2 regions of the Streptomyces sp. NPDC058239 genome follow, and region 1 is predicted to be linked to the other one. Evidence: riboswitches for the same ligand, from Rfam matches in the RefSeq annotation. Region 1 holds a riboswitch; the other holds the start of a gene.
The links. Region 1 has a riboswitch for cyclic di-AMP ahead of ACFVYE_RS10435 (transglycosylase family protein). Riboswitches for the same ligand answer to the same signal wherever they lie in the genome.
Positions count from the first base shown of each region.

Region 2: another riboswitch for cyclic di-AMP. It lies ahead of ACFVYE_RS28580 (NlpC/P60 family protein); the one in region 1 lies ahead of ACFVYE_RS10435 (transglycosylase family protein).

Region 1 covers NZ_JBHVWS010000006.1:99,131-102,309, reverse strand. The annotation lists gene ACFVYE_RS10445 (cytochrome P450) at 1-473, shown strand, start outside; gene ACFVYE_RS10440 (transglycosylase family protein) at 579-1,523, shown strand; cyclic di-AMP (ydaO/yuaA leader) riboswitch at 1,823-1,994, shown strand; gene ACFVYE_RS10435 (transglycosylase family protein) at 1,998-2,753, shown strand; gene eno (phosphopyruvate hydratase) at 3,066-3,179, shown strand, end outside.
Region 2 covers NZ_JBHVWS010000031.1:88,928-92,106, forward strand. The annotation lists gene ACFVYE_RS28575 (hypothetical protein) at 1-66, shown strand, start outside; gene ACFVYE_RS28580 (NlpC/P60 family protein) at 148-1,305, opposite strand; cyclic di-AMP (ydaO/yuaA leader) riboswitch at 1,304-1,469, opposite strand; gene pcrA (DNA helicase PcrA) at 1,728-3,179, shown strand, end outside.

The DNA of each region.
Region 1 (3,179 bases):
TGCAGCACTCCCTCGACGCGCAGGAGAGCGATCTGCTGGAGACCGGGATCGAGGAACTGCTGCGGTACGACGGCCCGGTGGAGCTGGCGACCTGGCGGTTCGCCACCGAGCCGCTGACGCTCGGCGGGCAGGACATCGCGGCCGGCGACCCCGTACTCGTCGTACTCGCCGCAGCCGACCGCGACCCGGAGCGCTTCGAGGACCCCGACACGCTCGACCTCGCACGGCGTGACAATCAGCACCTCGGATACGGGCACGGCATCCACTACTGCCTGGGAGCACCGCTCGCCCGACTGGAGGGACAGACCGCGCTCGCGACGCTCATGAGGCGCCTTCCGGATCTGCGGCTTGCGGTGGAACCTACCGATTTGCGGTGGCGTGGTGGGCTCATCATGCGTGGACTGCGCACTCTGCCTGTGGAGTTCGCGCCGGGGTCCGCCCCGACGCAAAGTGACACTTCGTCAACTCTGTGACTTTCACGTGATCTGCGCTGCATCGACTTGTGACACACGTTCGAGTCCCGCTAGGTTCACCGTTCGACTCACCAGTCACTCGTCAGTCACACGGAAGGCAACCCCATGGGCTCCGCGAACGGCAGACACCGTCGCCCTCGTCAGGCACCCGCCATCGTCGTCGCCGCGGGCGTGACCGGATCGGCCATCGCCATCCCGCTGCTCGGCGCGGCCGGTGCGCACGCGGCCGAGGCCACGACCTGGGACCGGGTGGCGGAGTGCGAGAGCGGCGGCATGTGGAGCGCCGACCTCGGCAACGGCTTCTACGGCGGGCTGCAGTTCTCGCAGGAGACCTGGAAGTCGTACGGCGGCGAGGCGTACGCCCCGCGTGCCGACCTCGCCAGCCGCGCGCAGCAGATAGCCGTGGCCCAGAAGGTCCTGGACGACAAGGGCCCGCAGGCGTGGCCCAGCTGTGCGGTCATCTCCGGCCTCGCGGTGGACGGGACGCTGCCGGGTGTCGACCCGGGGTCCGCGCCCTCCTCCGAGCCGACGCAGAGCGCGGAGGAGGCTGACGGTGCGTCGGCGGCCCCGTCCGATGACGCCACGCCGTCGGACAGCGCCTCGGACGCTACGGGCGGCTCGAAGGGTTCGAAGAGCGCCGACAAGTCGGCCGGCAAGGCCAAGACGTCCGCGAAGCCTTCCGCCACCGCGTCGGCCACTCCGTCCACCAAGATGCCCGATTCATCCGGCTCATCCGATTCATCCGATGGTGTCGGTGGCAAGCACCGTGGCGCACCGGCTCCCGAAGCGAGTCAGGACGCGAACGGCGCCGACCGCGAGTCGGGCCGCCATGCCTCCCGCGGTGACGCCGACGCGCGCGACGCGGGCGCTTCGGCCGCCGACGGTACGTACACCGTGCACCCCGGCGACAACCTCTGGGCGATTGCTGACGCACAGAAGGTTGCCGGTGGCTGGCCCGCGCTCTATGAGGCCAACAAGGATGCCGTCGGCTCCGATCCGGACCTCATCCTCCCTGGCCAGAGCCTCGATCTCGATGTGAAGGCCGAGTGAGGACAGTCTGAAAATCGGTTAAAAGAGCCTCGAAAACTGGGGTAGTTCAGGGACCTATGTCCGCTTATGTGTAAGTGAGACATGGGTCTCTTTGCGTCAACTGGCGTGTCGCGCCTGGGGAACCCTTCCGCACCGCCCCCACCTGCGAAAACGACGGTTCCTCAGATGCAAGTAGGGGAAGATTGTCCGATGTGTCCGTCTTTGAATGTGAGGGTTGCGTATGTTTACGGTCGGAACCGCTCGCACCGCGGGCCCCGTCGACCGTCACGCCGAATCCTGCCGTCGGTCGAAGGGAACAGACGCGTAAAGCGCCGTAGGCAGGAGCGGGGGACCCAGGTAAGCGCCGGGCCCGATCGTCGAGAGACGCATCAGGACCGGCTTGGGGTGAAGTCGCGTGCTAGGACGTGCGACCGGGCAACTCACTTGGCCCGAACCCGACAGCTCACCTCGTAGGCGTCGGTGAGGAGAAGTTCCATGCTGTTTTCCAGCAAGGGCAAGCACCGCCGCCCGTCCAAGGCCGTCCGTATCGCCACGCTCGCCGGTGTCGCCGGTACCGCTGTCGCCGTACCGCTGATGGGCGCGACCGGCGCCTCCGCCGCCTCCGTCGCCACCTGGGACGCCGTCGCCCAGTGCGAGTCCGGTGGCAACTGGTCCATCAACACCGGCAACGGCTACTACGGCGGTCTGCAGTTCTCGCAGTCCAGCTGGGCGGCCGCCGGTGGTACGCAGTACGCCCCCCGTGCCGACCTGGCCACCAAGGCTCAGCAGATCACCGTCGCCGAGAAGCTCCTCGACATGCAGGGGCCGGGTGCCTGGGGCTGCGCCGGTGCCGGCAACCTGACCAATGACGGTGTCGACCCGGGCGTCGACGCCGGCTCCTCCTCGAACTCCACCTCCAGCTCCAACGCCACCGAGCAGAAGAGCACCCCGGCCGCGCCGAAGCAGGCCCAGCCGGAGAAGGCCGAGCGCACCGAGGCCCCGGCCGCCTCCCGCTCGGACCGCTCCGCCGCCCCGCAGGCCGAGTCGAAGAAGACCGTCACCACCCCGACCGGCGAGAAGGTCAAGAGGGGCGACGGCGAGTACAAGGTCGCCGCCGGCGACTCCCTGAGCGAGATCGCCGCCGACCACAAGGTCAAGGGCGGCTGGCAGCAGCTGTTCGAGCTGAACAAGGACATCGTCAAGGACGCCGACCTGATCTACCCGGGTCAGCAGCTCCACCTGACGAAGTAGTCCGGGCTCTCCCCCTGAGCACCCCGGCCCGGCGCGCAATCCCCCGTATGCGCCGGGCCGGGGTTTCCGCGTGACGCGTCACCTCTGTGTCGTCTGTCGAACAGGGACGCCGACTATGGGTGATCGTTCAACTGTTGTAGTTACTGACCAGTAAAATTCTGACCGTTTGTCAGGCAATGTGCGTTCTTGGGTCCTTTTTCGTCCCAGGGGGCGGGCGGTCGTCCGGCTGAGCGGGCCGGGCCGGTTAGGCTCTTGTCGCAAGGCCAAAGTGACCCTGCACAATCAGTGTCATATCCCAGAAGGAGATGCCTCGTGCCGTCCATCGACGTCGTCGTAGCCCGGGAAATCCTCGACTCCCGGGGGAACCCCACGGTCGAGGTCGAGGTTGGCCTCGACGACGGCAGCACGGGTCGTGCTGCTGTGCCG
Region 2 (3,179 bases), on a different contig from region 1:
GGCGCCTTCGCGGCGGTGGGCGGGCTGACGCTCGCCAACATCTTCATCGCCACGCTCTGGACCTGAGCCGGCCCGTGCCGCCCACGCTGCCGGACGGGCGTGGAATCCAAGCCCGTCCGGCAGCTGAAGACGCAAGGGCGTGAGCCGCTACGACGGTCGCACGCTGCCGTAGATCGGCATGTAGTAGATCGACTCCTCGCGCACATTCGCCCCCGGCTTCGGCGCGTGGATCATCATTCCGTCGCCCTTGTAGATGCCGACGTGGCTGATGTCGTCGTAGAAGAAGACGAGGTCGCCCGGCTGCAGATCCGCCGTCGCGATCCGGGTGCCTGTCTCCACCTGGTCCCAGGTGGTGCGCGGGAGGTCGACGCCCGCGGCCTTCCAGGCGGCCTGGGTGAGCCCGGAGCAGTCGTACGAGGACGGGCCCGTCGCGCCCCATACGTACGGCTTGCCGATCTGGGCCGCGGCGAAGGCGAGGGCCTTCTCCGCCTTGGTGGTGGCGCTGCTGCCCGAGCCGGTTCCGGTGCCCGTGCCCGTACCGCTGCCGGATTCCGCCTCCTTCGCGGCCTCCGCGGCCTTGCGGTCCGCCTCGGCCCTGGCGGCGGCCTGCTGCTGCGCCAGCTCCTCCGCCTTGCGCTTGGCCTCCGCCTCCTTCTTGCGCTCCAGCGCCGCGAGCCGCGCCTTCTCCTCGGCAGTCAGCTTCGACAGCATCGCGCGCGCGTCGCCCAGCTTCTTCTGGACGTTCTCCTTGCTGGTGCGCAGCGTGGTCTGTGTCGAGGTCAGCGTCTCCAGGCTCTGCACCGCTTCGGCACGCTTCTTCGACGCCTTGGCCTGCTGCGTACGGAAGTCCGTGACCGCCTTCTGCTGCTGACCGGTCATCCGGCTCATCAGCTGGCTCTGGTCGAAGTACGACTGCGGGTCGTCTGCCAGGAAGAAGGTGGCGCTCGGTGCGATGGAGCCGGTGCGGTACTGCGCGGCCGCGTAGGCGCCGAGCGTCCTGCGGGCGTCGTTGAGCTTGTCGGCGCGCTTCGCCACGTCCTCCAGCAGGGCGTCGACCTTGGCGCGCTGGGTGGCGGAGTTTTCCTTTGCCTGGTTGTACTGCTGGGTCGCGGTGCCCGCCTGCCGGTAGAGGTCGTCGACCTTCTTCTGGACGTCCTCGATGCTGGGCTTCGGGGCGGGGGCGGCCGTGGCGCTCTGTGTGGAGAGCAGGGTCACGGACGCCAGAGCCGCCGTGGTGAGCCCTACGGCCGGTGTGGTGGTGCGCACCCGGGTGCGCGGTTTGCGATGCGACGCCAAGGCCGGCATCTCCTTCCGTGGACCGCCTACCGGGTTAGCTGTCGGGTTCGGGCGGAACGGAAGGCTGCCCTACGGTCCGAGTGGGGGATAAGGACCGATTCACCCCGGTGCTGCGTGTGGGTCCCCGGTTCCGAACTCCCGTGAGGGCAGGCCGGATTCGGCGCGGGCGCCCGCTCGGCGTGGCTCGCCTCAGGGGGTACGGGCCGCCCGGTCGAGCACGCTAGCCAACCCGTGGTGCTGCTGTGAAGGTCGATGTTCGATATGCCCGATACATTTTCGTGACCTTGATGAAGTGGGGGTCGCGAGGGCCGACGACGGCCCGTATTCCCTTACGCGGCGTGGGTGCCCGCTGTCTTTGTGTGCCCGGCCGTCGGGTGCGGTTCGCCATGCGGCCGTCGTGTGTCGTTGCGGCGGCCTAGACTCGACAAGCGATGAGCAGCCTCTTTGACGACAGCTTCCTGGCCGGCCTCCAGCACTCGGAGGAAGAGCCCCCGCCGCCCCCCGAGGACTCCGCACCCGAAGCGGTGCCGGAGGACCTCTTCGCGGGCGTATTCGACGGGTCCCCGCCGCCCAGGGACGCGTATTACCGCGACGGCGCGCACCGCCCCGTCATCGACTCCGCGGCGCTCCTCGACGGGCTGAACACCGAGCAGCGCGCCGCCGTGGTCCACGCGGGCTCCCCGCTGCTCATCGTCGCCGGGGCGGGCTCCGGAAAGACCCGGGTGCTGACCCACCGGATCGCCCACCTCCTCGCCGAGCGCGGGGTGCACCCCGGCCAGATCCTGGCGATCACCTTCACCAACAAGGCCGCGGGCGAGATGAAGGAGCGCGTCGAGCAACTCGTCGGACCGCGCGCCAACGCCATGTGGGTCATGACCTTCCACAGCGCGTGCGTACGCATCCTGCGCCGCGAGTCGAAGAAGCTCGGCTTCACCTCGTCGTTCTCGATCTACGACGCCGCCGACTCCAAGCGCCTGATGGCCCTGGTCTGCCGCGATCTCGACCTCGACCCGAAGCGCTTCCCGCCGAAGGCGTTCACGGCCAAGGTCTCCAACCTGAAGAACGAGCTGATCGACGAGGAGACCTTCGCCGGTCAGGCCGCGGACGGCTTCGAGAAGACCCTCGCCCAGGCCTACGCGATGTACCAGTCCCGGCTGCGCGAGGCCAACGCGCTGGACTTCGACGACATCATCATGACGACGGTCCATCTGCTCCAGGCCTTCCCCGACGTCGCCGAGCACTACCGCCGCCGCTTCCGGCACGTCCTGGTCGACGAGTACCAGGACACCAACCACGCCCAGTACACCCTCGTGCGCGAACTGGTCGGCCCGGCCGGCGAGGGCGACGCCCCCGCCGAGCTGTGCGTCGTCGGTGACGCGGACCAGTCGATCTACGCCTTCCGCGGCGCGACCATCCGCAACATCCTCCAGTTCGAGGAGGACTACCCGAACGCGACCACGATCCTCCTGGAGCAGAACTACCGCTCCACGCAGACGATCCTGTCCGCCGCCAACGCGGTCATCGAGCGCAACGAGAGCCGCCGCCCCAAGAACCTCTGGACGAACGCCGGCACGGGCGCCCGGATCACCGGCTATGTCGCCGACACCGAGCACGACGAGGCGCAGTTCGTCGCCGACGAGATCGACCGGCTGACCGACGCGGGCGATGCCAAGGCGGGCGACGTCGCGATCTTCTACCGTACGAACGCGCAGTCCCGTGTCTTCGAAGAGATCTTCATCCGCGTCGGACTGCCGTACAAGGTCGTCGGCGGCGTGCGCTTCTACGAGCGCAAGGAGGTCCGGGACGTCCTGGCCTACCTCCGGGTCCTCGCCAACCCCGAGGACACCGTCCCGCTGCGCCGCATCCTCAATGTGCCCAAGCGC